DNA from 2 places in the Ercella succinigenes genome. Region 2 is predicted to be linked to the other one. Evidence: riboswitches for the same ligand, from Rfam matches in the RefSeq annotation. Region 2 holds a riboswitch; the other holds the start of a gene.
What was found. Region 2 has a riboswitch for cyclic di-GMP ahead of AC0KSB_RS10465 (Cna B-type domain-containing protein). Riboswitches for the same ligand answer to the same signal wherever they lie in the genome.

Region 1 (5,990 bases), on a different contig from region 2:
GGCTATCAGGTGTTTTTGGCAGAAGATGCCGTCGGTTCACGCCGCATTGAAAACAAACAAAACGCTCTTGAACAAATGCGTGATATGGGAGCTGTAGTCAGTAATACTGAAACTATGCTTTTTGATTTGCTTGAAATAGCTGGAACGCCTTTGTTTAAACAGGTTTCCAAACTTATTAAGTGATTGGCATAGTGTTTACGCCAAGTCAATTGGATCAGATATATTAATTAATGTTAAAAATATTCTCATAAATTCACTTTTTACCTGCATCGTGATTGATTCATGATGCAGGTTTTTTGTCTCTGGTGTTACTAATAATATTTTTTTTGAAAAATATATTGTCAAACCCTGTCAAAATAGTTAAAGTTCTATTGATTAAATACGACATGAAACAATGAACATATCTTTTTAGTGTCTACTATTAAATAATCGAAAAAAGATTTTTTTGTTCTGAATACAATATATTTTTTTAGTATAAGTTAATTTAATAAGAGTATTTGAGAATTGAAGGGATCACGAAAAACAGGGGGGTATTATATTTTGAAAAAGGGAATTCAATTCAAATCAATTTCGGCGCGTATATTTACTGCATTTGCGGTTCTTATGCTTGTATTCGCCGTAGGTATGTATTTATTTGTTAGCTTTGCAGCAACAAGAATGAATGACAGATCAGCTGCCGAGAATCTCGATCGTCAAGGTAATATGGTATATCAACTTCTTGATAACAAGTATGAAGGCGCCTGGAACGTGAGAGATGGAAATTTGTTTAAAGGCGTATATCAGATGAATGATGATAATGATTTTCCTGATATGATAAAAGAACAGACGGGGCTTAATGTAACTTTATTTTTAGATGATACACGTATAGCTACTAATGTAATAACAGAAGATGGCAATCGGGCTGTAGGCACTAAAGTCTCAGATGAGGTGGCTTCTGCGGTTCTTGCTAAAGGAGAAACATATGTAGGATATGCAAATGTTGCCGGTGTTTCAAATTATACCTACTATACGCCTATTTATGATCTTAACGATCAGATAATAGGTATGTTCTTCATCGGATTACCTGCTGATCAGGTTGAATATGATTTAATGATAATGACTTATTCGGTTCTGTTTGTAATGCTGCTTGGAGCAGCGATAGCATCTGTTATTAGTTTAGTAATTGCTCGTAAGATAGGCAGACAAATCAAAGATGCTGCTCAAAAAGCAGGACAACTTTCGCTCGGTGATGTTGAGCTTGAAATACCAGAAGCTACCAGATCAAGAAAAGATGAGATAGGTGCTTTGATGCGGTCGATGAACGAACTTGTCGAATCTCAAAGAGCAAGAGCTAATGCCGCCGGTGAAATAGGTAAAGGCAATCTGGAAATAGAAATAGTTGCCATGTCAGAAAAAGATATTCTTTCACATAGTATGCAGGAAATGATAAGCACTTTGAGGAAGATGTCCGCATCTGTTCAGGAATTAACAACAGAAGCTGCCAGAGGTAATTTGCAAAAACGAGGGAATGCAGATCAATTTGCAGGCGTTTATCGTGAAATTGTTGCAGGTGTTAATACAACTCTTGATGCAATTACAAAACCACTTAGTGAAGCGGATATTGTTCTTGATCGTCTGTCAAAAAGTGATGTAACAGTAGGGATGACAGGTGAATACCAAGGTGATTTCAAAAAACTGGCATCACAAATTAATCAGGTTAGAGAAATGTATATTAATGTTCAAAATGTATGCATAAATTTAGCTGCGGGTGATTTCTCTCTTTACCCTGCATTAATTGCTGCTAAATCTGAAGCAGATGAAAACAATAAACTGCTTCCGGCTATGATTGGAATGATGGAAGCAGTTCAAAATATAGCTGATCAGGCAGATGAAGTTGCTTCGGCTGCTCAGCGTGGTGATCTTGAATACAGAGCAGACATAGGTCAGTTTAGAGGAGAGTTCAAGAAAGTAATTCAAGGTTTGAACAATGCATTACAGGCAATGTCTGAACCGCTTAATGAAATGGAAACAGTATTAAACCTGTTGTCTAATGGTGATCTAACAGCTAATATGCTTGGCGAATACGAAGGCAGTTACAAAGGTATAAAAGAATCGATAAATACTACGGTTTCATCACTTTCTGGTCTGATGTTTAACATTTTGCAGACTTCTGAACAAGTAGCTGCCAGTGCGCAGGAAATATCTAATGCTAGCGGAGCTTTATCTCAGGGTTCGACTGAGCAAGCCAGTTCTATTGAAGAATTGTCAGCTTCAATTACAGAAATAGCTTCGCAAACAAGACAGAATGCGACAAATGCCTCAAGTGCGAATAATTTGTCACAAAAAGCACATGAAAGTGCCGATAGAGGCAATTTGCAAATGAAGACAATGCTGGAAGCAATGCATGATATAAATGATGCATCAACTAATATTGCTAAAATTATCAAAGTTATAGATGAAATTGCTTTTCAGACTAATATTCTTGCCTTAAATGCAGCGGTAGAAGCAGCCAGAGCAGGTCAGCACGGTAAAGGTTTTGCTGTTGTAGCTGAAGAAGTTCGTAATCTTGCTGCCCGCAGTGCGGAAGCTGCCAGAGAAACCACACAGTATATTGAATCTACAATCAGTAAGGTTGAGGGCGGCACAGAGATTGCCAGTGAGACTGCTAAATCTTTGGTTGAAATTGTTGATAGCATAAATGAGACTGCTGTACTTGTTGCAGAAATTGCTAATGCGTCTAATGAGCAGGCAGGAGGTATTACGCAAATTAACCAAGGCATAGAACAAGTTTCTTCAGTTGTTCAAAACAACTCGGCGACATCAGAGGAGACTGCCTCAACCAGTGAGCTTCTTTCAGAACAAGCAAAATTGCTATATGAATCAATAAGTCATTTTAGATTACAGTAAGCTGTCATGGTTTTGTCAATGACTGTTTTGATGACAAAAATTAATTTTGAAATTACAATCTCAGTACGTTGTATGTTAAAAAAACAATACTAATAAATATTTGTGATTGAAAATAGCAATAGCTCATGTTAACGTATCGTTACAATAAAGTAAATTTGGTTAAACAAAAAAATATAATAAAGAAATATTAATGTGAAAACGATAGTCGAAAACGTTTTTCGACTATCGTTTTATAACAAAAATAGACTGAAAGATACAGAATGCAATAAATATTTAAGAATAAATAGAATATGATATTAGTTGTTTTTCATGAATACTCCCTTTTGCAATCAAATTGATGATCTTATTATAATTATAGTAGTTTATAATAATTACGATATATCAGAAAAATATGTTGATAATATATAAATATTAATAAAAATATTGTCCTAATTACTATTGACGTAAAGAAGATGTCAAGTTAAACTTGAAAACAGCTAAAAAAATACAGACAGAAAAGGCAAAACCGGCGAAAGACGGTTACGCAAAACTACAGGGCCTAAAGGTATAGTATTTAGAGTTTTATAGCATTAACTATTTTCTCTTGTACCAATGGCAGCCAGTTGCATTTAAACAGAGTCTATACGGACTCTTTTGCGACGGTACAACTGTGAACCGTCTTTTTTAAACCGTTGTGACACTGCAAAATGGAACGTCTGTATCACTTATCTTATAATATCGCACAATATGTGCAAAACTTTAATTGAAATTTGATTATTTAGGAAAAATATTTTTGAGCTTTGGAAATTATGTGAGGTGGATATATGATAGATGGTTTGTTAAATCAGGTAAATATCATGGAAAAGGGCTTAGACGCAAGTTGGTTAAGAAACGAAGTGATTTCAAACAACATTGCTAATGTTGATACCCCGGATTTTAAAGCTTCACAGGTCAGATTTGAAAATATTTTCGCAAATGCAATGGAAGCTGCATCGAAATCGGATATCGTGGCGAGGACAGATGCCAGGAAGATTAGTGGGCGCAACGACATAGAACGAATTACCACTGCTAAACATATAGATATATACGGCTTGGACATTGATAACTTGAAACCTGAGGTTTCCTCGGCTGATACTGCTATGAGGATGGATGGGAATAATGTTGATCCTGATGCTGAAATGGTTGCTTTGTCAAAGAATAATATCCTCTACAATACGATGACATACGCAATTAACAAAGAACTGGGCAGACTAAAAACAATAGTTAGAGATGGGAAGTGATATAAATGGGTATGTTTGATGCTATTAATATAAGTGCTTCAGGTCTTACTGCACAGAGCTTTCGGATGGATGTTGTTGCTCAGAATATAGCAAATGCAACAACTACAAGAACTGCAGATGGAACTCCTTATCAACGAAGAACAACGGTGCTTGCTGAAGGGCGTTCTATACGCTTTGCCGATGTTTTGGCAGAAAGACGTGGTTTGTCTGCAGCAGGTTCAGGGGTCAGGGTGGTTGCGACACCGGCAGATGAGTCAGATTTCAAAATTCAGTATGATCCGACACATCCTGATGCTAATGAAGAAGGATATGTTGAAATGCCAAATGTTGATATCGTTCGAGAATATGTAGACATGATTTCTGCAACTCGTTCTTATGAAGCAAATCTTACAGTTGTTAATGCCAGCAAAAGTATGGCTGCTAAAGCTTTGGAAATTGGAAAATAATAGTTTGATGTGAAAGTGAGAGATTAATAATGATTGAAAATCTAAGTACCAGCCAATGGCTTGCTCAAGTAAATCCACAAGCTTTTGAGAGGTTAAATACACCGATTGCCGATCTGGGACGTGATGTTCAAAATCAAAACATAAGTTTTGCAGATGTTTTGAATAAGATACAAGAACCGGCAGAGGCTGCTGTAGCTGCTGCTAACCAGGCTGAGCTTTCACTTTTGTCGGGTGAAGCGGAAAGTGTTCATTCTGTTGTTTTGGCAGCAGAAAAGGCAGATGTGACTTTACAGCTGACAATGACTGTAAGAAATAAAGTTCTTGAAGCCTACAATGAAATTATGAGAATGCAGCTCTGATTATTTTGTTTAAGAATAAGTTTTTTGATTTAAGTGAGCATCGTTAGTTAATATATACTTGCTTTCTGACCTGCAAAAATTAATATATAGAAATAAAGAGGCCGATAATTGTGGATAAAACCGCTTTAACTAATTCATTTAAAAACGCCTGGAGTAAGGTGAAAGAATTCTGGCAAAAGTTTTCTGCCAGTCAAAAAAGAATGATAATTGTCGTAGGGACAGTAGTTATCATTCTTTTAGGTTTTCTTGTATGGTATCTGAATCAAACCCAGTATAGCGTGCTTTATAGTAATCTCGAAGCTGAGGAAGCAGGCGAGATTATGTCTCAACTTGAAGAAATGGGTGTTTCTGCCAGGACTCAGGGGAGCAGTACTATTCTTGTGCCTGAATCGCAGGTTGATCGTCTGAGAATGGATTTGGCTGCTGCCGGTTTGCCCGAAAACAGTGCCAATCTGAATATTCTTGAACAGGGATCAGGCTTTGGTATTACCGAAGAGGATAAAGCGGTTTACAGGAGATACCAGCTGCAGCAGGATTTGCAAAATGCAATAAAGACTTTCTCGGCTGTTGCGGATGCAAGAGTTTCTCTTATTATTCCAACTGAAAGTTCTTTCGTAATAGAAGACAGAGTTACTCCTGCTACTGCTGCTGTTTTACTTACTTTGCGACCAGGTGCAGATTTGAGCGAGCAAAATGTACGTGCCATAACAGAGCTTGTTCAGCGGAGTGTTCCCAATCTTAATAAAGAAAATATAACAGTAATTGATAGTCAGATGAATGTTTTAAGTGTCAGTGAAGGTTCAGAAACTTTTAACACAGAGAATCAGCAGAGTCTGCAGCGTGAAGTTAGCGAAAGACTTAAAAAACAGGTTAATGATTTACTTCAACCGGTTTTTGGTGTTGGCAAGGTAATGACAGAGGTTAATGTAGTCCTTAATTTTGACGATGCCCTTGTTGAAAGTGTTCGTTTTGAACCTATGGAAGGTTCTACTAACGGCATTATTGCCAGTATTGATCAGATTAGGGAAGTTGCTAATGAT
Region 2 (5,990 bases):
TGAAGATTGCATTACTTGAACAAGGTTCAGATATTAGAAACCGCAGCTGCCCCATAGTTGATGGCAAGGTGGATCATTGTATTAATTGTAAATCTTGTGCTATTATGCGCGGGTTTGGCGGCGCCGGTGCTTTTTCTGATGGTAAATTCAATTTTACAACTCAGTTTGGCGGCTGGCTGAATGAATATATGTCTGACCAAAAGGTAATGGATTTAATAGAATACGTTGACCGTGTTAATCAGCAGTTTGGCGCAACTGAGTTTTGTTTTTCCACATTTACGGAAGAAGCTGACAAGATAAGAAGAAGAGCCATAGGGTATGATTTGCATTTAATGGATGCCAAGTGTAAGCATCTTGGTACGGAACGTAACTTTGAAATATTAACTGCACAGTATGATTATCTGGAACAGTTTATTGATCTAAGATGCCATAGTCAGGTTTTAGCGATAAATCAGAATAAGGATTCAGGATATACTCTGGAAACATCACAAGGAGATATAAATTGCCGCTATCTGATTGCCGCGCCTGGAAGATCAGGTGCAGAATGGTTTAGTGATCAATGTCATAAACTTAAATTAAAGATGATCAATAATCAAGTAGATATAGGTGTCCGTGTAGAACTGCCGGCAATTGTTTTTAAGGAGATTACGGATGCTGTCTATGAAGCTAAGCTGCATTACAGAACCAAGCAGTATAAGGATCCGGTCAGGACTTTCTGCATGAATCCTTATGGATATGTTGTTACAGAAAATACAGATGGTATTATAACTGTCAATGGACACAGTTATACTGATCCCGGACTTCGCAGCGAAAATACTAATTTTGCGCTTTTAGTCAGCAATAAGTTTACGTCGCCATTTAGAGAACCTTATCAGTACGGTAAAAGAATAGCTTCGCTTTCCAATATGTTGGGAGGCGGTGTTCTGGTTCAAAGATTCGGTGACCTGATTAACGGCAGACGTACCAATGATCATAGACTAAGCCAGAGCTTTGTAAGACCGACTCTGGAGGCTACTCCGGGAGATCTTAGTCTTGTTTTGCCAAAGCGTCATCTTGATAATATTATCGAAATGATTCAGACACTTGATAAGATTGCTCCGGGAACTGCTAATCATGATACTTTGCTTTATGGTGTAGAGGTTAAGTTCTATAGTTCCAGGCTTAAGCTTACAGAAGAACTTGAGACCGAAATGCCGGGTATGTTCGCAGTAGGTGACGGAGCCGGTATTACAAGAGGACTTTCTCAGGCGGGTGCCAGCGGTGTACTTGCTGCCCGTGCTATAATCGAAAGAGATCAAAAATAAATAATAAAATAAAAATTCCCGTAACCAGTCTGGTTACGGGAACTTATATGGTGCGCCTTCAGGGACTCGAACCCGGGACCCACTGATTAAGAGTCAGTTGCTCTACCAACTGAGCTAAAGGCGCATATGCAAACTTAAGTTTTGCAACATTCGATATTATACTCATCTGACAACGCTATGTCAATGGTTTGTATACCATCAGGAGACTTTAAATGAATATATACAATTGGAAAAAAAATACTATTTTGTTTTTAGCCAGTCAGAATATCTCGCTTTTTGGATCTATGCTGGTGCAATATGCTATTACATGGCATATTACAATTGTTACTCAATCTGGCTTTATGATGACCCTGTCAATAGTTTTTGGTTTCCTTCCTACTTTTTTTATTTCGCCTTTTGCCGGTGTCTGGGCAGACAGATTCAATCGTAAACTTCTGATTGTTATTTCTGATTTTTTTATTGCAGCAGCTACTCTTGGACTGGCAGTTTTTTTCTTGCTTGGCTATGATGCTATCTGGCTCCTGCTGGTTGCATCTGCAATCAGATCAGTTGGTGCAGGTATTCAAACGCCTGCGGTGAGCGCTATTTTGCCTCAGATTGTGCCTTTTGAACATCTTACCAGAGTAAATAGCATTAATGGAAGTGTACAGGCTCTTGTTTCTCTGGCTTCTCCGATGATCAGCGGAGCATTGCTTACTATGGCAACTATAGAATCAATTTTCTTTATTGATGTTGTAACAGCTGCTTTTGCTATTTTTATTTTGTTGGTTTTACTTAATGTGCCTGATTATCAAAAGAAGAATATTGAAAAAGACGCAAGTTATCTAAAAGATATGCTTGAAGGGTTAAGGTATATCAGAGAACATAGTTTTGTTAAAACTATATTTGCCTATTCGGCTGTGTTTTTTGTTCTCTTCGCGCCTTTGGCATTTTTGACACCTTTGCAAGTTACCAGAACATTCGGTAATGATGTCTGGCGCTTGACAGTCATTGAGGTAACATTTTCTGTAGGTATGATGTTGGGTGGATTGATTCTGGCTGCCTGGGGCGGGTTTAAAAATAAAATCCACACAATTCTGGCGTCAAGCTTTTCTGTTGCAGTGTTTACTATTGCTCTTGGTATTGTGCCGGTATTCTGGATTTATTCAGCGATAATGGCTTTCATTGGTCTGGTTGTACCATTGTTTAATACTCCTTTTACCGTTATGCTTCAGGAAAAAGTTGAGGCTGACTACTTGGGCCGTGTTTTCGGTGTTCTAACCATGATTTCTAATTCGGTTATGCCACTGGCTATGTTGATTTACGGTCCTCTTGCCGATTATATAAGAATAGAATGGATGCTTATTGTTACCGGCTTATTGATGTTTATTGAAAGTCTTATCATGATGAAAAGCAAGGTTCTTTTACTTGCTGGCAAGTCTAATATGTAACTTAAGTATCTTTGTTAAAATTCACACTGATAATAGATTAATTGTTTGTATTTGTATTATTAAAAGTGATATAATTGCTACATAAACATGATCTACTAGTCAATATATTTATAAAATCAGAGGTAAGTTGCTTGGTGGTGTATTTATATTGATGCATTGCTAAAATTGCACTTTGACAGTGGTATACGGATTGGGCAGGAAAGATGCTGTTGCATCTTGAAAAAGGCAAATATTTCGAAAGAAATATACGCAAAGCTGTGAGTCTAAAGAGCTTTTGCTCCATGATCGTCCAGCCGCCAAGACGTATCTACTATATGCATTTTCTGCCAGACATTTTGTCTGGCTTTTTTATTTACAGAGTTTTGAAGAGAGGTGTTAAAAATGGAGATTGTTCAAGGTTATTCGAACAAAAGATATTTACACAGAATTTTTGTGTTACTAATTGTATTTGCCATGATAGTATCTGGGCTGCCACAAATGACATTTGCAGCAGGAGGGGATTATTCAATCAGTTTTTATGCATCTGATCCTTCTCTTAACAAAGGCCCTTATAAACCTACATATGATAAACTTACTCCAAGTGAATTACCACCTTATATTGGTGGACGTGGTAGTAATGTTTTAGAACATGCTTTGTTGTATGCAAGTCCCACGCCTTCTGACCGGGATGGAGTAACATCGCTGGAACCAGGTGATCTTGCCCTTGGACAGATTGTTGTTTTTCAAATGGAAATTGCAGTTAACGGGTCAACTCTTCCAGAAAATGGAGTTATAGAGTTTAAGGCGGGCTGGCGGACAAAAACTACAAGTGGAGGAGATTTTGGTTTTGATCCTGCTTACGGTGTTTATAGTGCTTTTGTTGATGCAGGAGATCCTGGTTCTGTAGATCCTGGAGAGAATGCCAAAGTTGATTCATACTCTTATATAATTGCTAATGAAGGTAAAAACAGTGAAGAAATAGAAGGAACTTTCAGGATTTCAGGATTAAATTCAGGTGATAATATTATTGTTGAAATTTGGATGGTTTTGAAAGATGCATTGCCTGATAAAGTAACAGGAAATGTACAGTCAAGACTTATTAAAGCTGAAACTGTTCCTGAAACAGGTAAAAGATCAACTATCAATACAGGAAATCAGACCATTCCTTTAAGTCAGGTTGGAAGTTTTACCAGCATTGAAGTTGATGTTGGTGTAATAAAAACAGATGAGCCTGATCCGGTCACTGCAGGCAGTGATCTCAAATATATTATTGAGACAACCAATTATTCGACTCAAAATGTTGCAAATGGTGTTGTTATCAGTGATAAGCTGGATTCAAATGTAAGTTTTGTAAGTGCTAGTGGTGGAGCGATATATGATGAAATAAATCACACTGTAACATGGCCGGCCATGGCAATAGCTCCTTTGGAAACTGTAAATCTGGAGCTGGTTGTTTACGTTCCATATTCAGTAGAAGATGTTTTTGCCGGAGCATTACCTGATAACAGAGGGACTGCTTCAGAAACAGCATTAAATCCGTTACCGGATTTAACAAATATTGTTAAAATTGATAGCATAATATCAAAGGACACAAATAGTAATAATCATGTATGGCAAGAACCAACGAATGTAATTTTCGAAACACAAGATGTGACTGTTACTAAGACATGGGACGACAGTTATAATGATACTGATAATTATTTTAATCTGAGACCTTCTGAAATTATGGTTCAGCTTTTGCAAAATGGAAGTGATTATGGTCAGCCGTTTGCGCTTACAGCTAATGAAAACTGGACAAAAACAATAGAAAATTTGCCGATGTACGATAGTGAAGGCGTAGCATACACCTATAGTGTAAAAGAAGTAAACGTTCCGGAATCATATACAGCTGCAGAAGATGGTTTGACTTTAAGAAATGCTTTGCGCAGAACGCAGGTTGAAGCTGAGAAAGTATGGCAGGATTTTGATAATATTTACGGATATCGTCCTGATGAAATTAATGTGAAACTTTTGCGTAATGGAGATGATACAGGACTAACAGCAAAACTTGAAACTGCAAATTCCTGGAAATATACTTTTATGAATTTGCCGGAAAAGGATAACAGCGGTGATCTCTATAGTTATTCTGTTAAGGAAATAGATGTTCCAGATAACTACGAAGCAACACATAATGGAATGACTATCACGAATAAGTTGATTACAGGTGAAATTACAGTTTATAAATCTGCAGGACAAAACACTGATCTTAATGGAGAAACTTTCTTTGCTAAGCTTTCAGATACAGTTAATACAGATAGAATATGGATTAAGCCTTTTACTGTAGGGGAAGCAGCTCTATTTGAAAATTTGCCTTTAGGCGAATATAGAATTGAAGAGGTTGCTGATATTAATGGCACAGCATTGCCTGATAATTATCGTTATGATGTAAGTATTGATAACGAGAATATAACAATTAATACAAATGTACGCACAGGTAATGCAACTATAACAAATACGCTTAAGCGTATTGATCTTGAAGGCAGCAAACTATGGCAGGATTCCAATAATTTCTTTGGACTCAGACCTGATACTATAACAATTAATCTTTATCAAAATGATGATAAGACACCTTTTGCAAGTCAGGATGTAAATATATCTAATGCTGAAAGTGATAATGTATGGTTGTTTAAATTTGAAAATCTGCCTCAATATGACAGCAATAATCAGGAATATGTTTATAGTGTAAAAGAACAATTTTCTTCAACTGATTATAGGATAAGTATTAATGCAAATGAGATTACAAATGAATTGATTACAGCAGAGATACAGCTGCTTAAATTAGATGGTAGAGATGCACAAACTCCGTTAGCTGATGCTGAATTTGAATTATGGGTTCCGGCAGCAGCGGTAGAGAACAATGGAGTTACTCCATATCAAATGATTCCTGGAACAATGATTCCTGGTATTTATTTAGAAACAATTGCTTCAGGAGCAAACGGATATGCTAAAACATCAGGTAGTTATCCAGCAGGTCAATATTATTTAGTAGAAACAAAAGCTCCTCAAGGGTTTTACCTGTTGGCAGAGAATATTATTATTAATCTTACTTCAGGCACCATATTACAGCTAGAGGGAGCACCATTTGAAGTTACAGCTTACAATGATTTCATTTATGAACCTGGAATATCGATCGAAAAATCAGTAGCTAATCTTTCCAGAGGAACAGCTTTTGCTGATGAAGCAACAGCAGAGGTTGGAGAAACCGCTATTTATCAAGTTGTTGTAACTAATTACGGTA

Region 1: it holds a riboswitch for cyclic di-GMP, as region 2 does, so the genes downstream of both, flgB (flagellar basal body rod protein FlgB) here and AC0KSB_RS10465 (Cna B-type domain-containing protein) in region 2, are expected to answer to the same signal.

Annotation. Positions count from the first base shown of each region.
Region 1 is NZ_CDHP01000001.1:26,979-32,968, reverse strand. Features, by position in the region: gene AC0KSB_RS00190 (isochorismatase family protein) at 1-183, shown strand, start outside; gene AC0KSB_RS00185 (methyl-accepting chemotaxis protein) at 541-2,886, shown strand; cyclic di-GMP riboswitch class I at 3,375-3,496, shown strand; gene flgB (flagellar basal body rod protein FlgB) at 3,690-4,145, shown strand; gene flgC (flagellar basal body rod protein FlgC) at 4,151-4,591, shown strand; gene fliE (flagellar hook-basal body complex protein FliE) at 4,621-4,950, shown strand; gene fliF (flagellar basal-body MS-ring/collar protein FliF) at 5,061-5,990, shown strand, end outside.
Region 2 is NZ_CDHP01000042.1:126,107-132,096, forward strand. Features, by position in the region: gene AC0KSB_RS10450 (NAD(P)/FAD-dependent oxidoreductase) at 1-1,304, shown strand, start outside; tRNA gene AC0KSB_RS10455 (tRNA-Lys) at 1,353-1,428, opposite strand; gene AC0KSB_RS10460 (MFS transporter) at 1,517-2,734, shown strand; cyclic di-GMP riboswitch class I at 2,949-3,035, shown strand; gene AC0KSB_RS10465 (Cna B-type domain-containing protein) at 3,116-5,990, shown strand, end outside.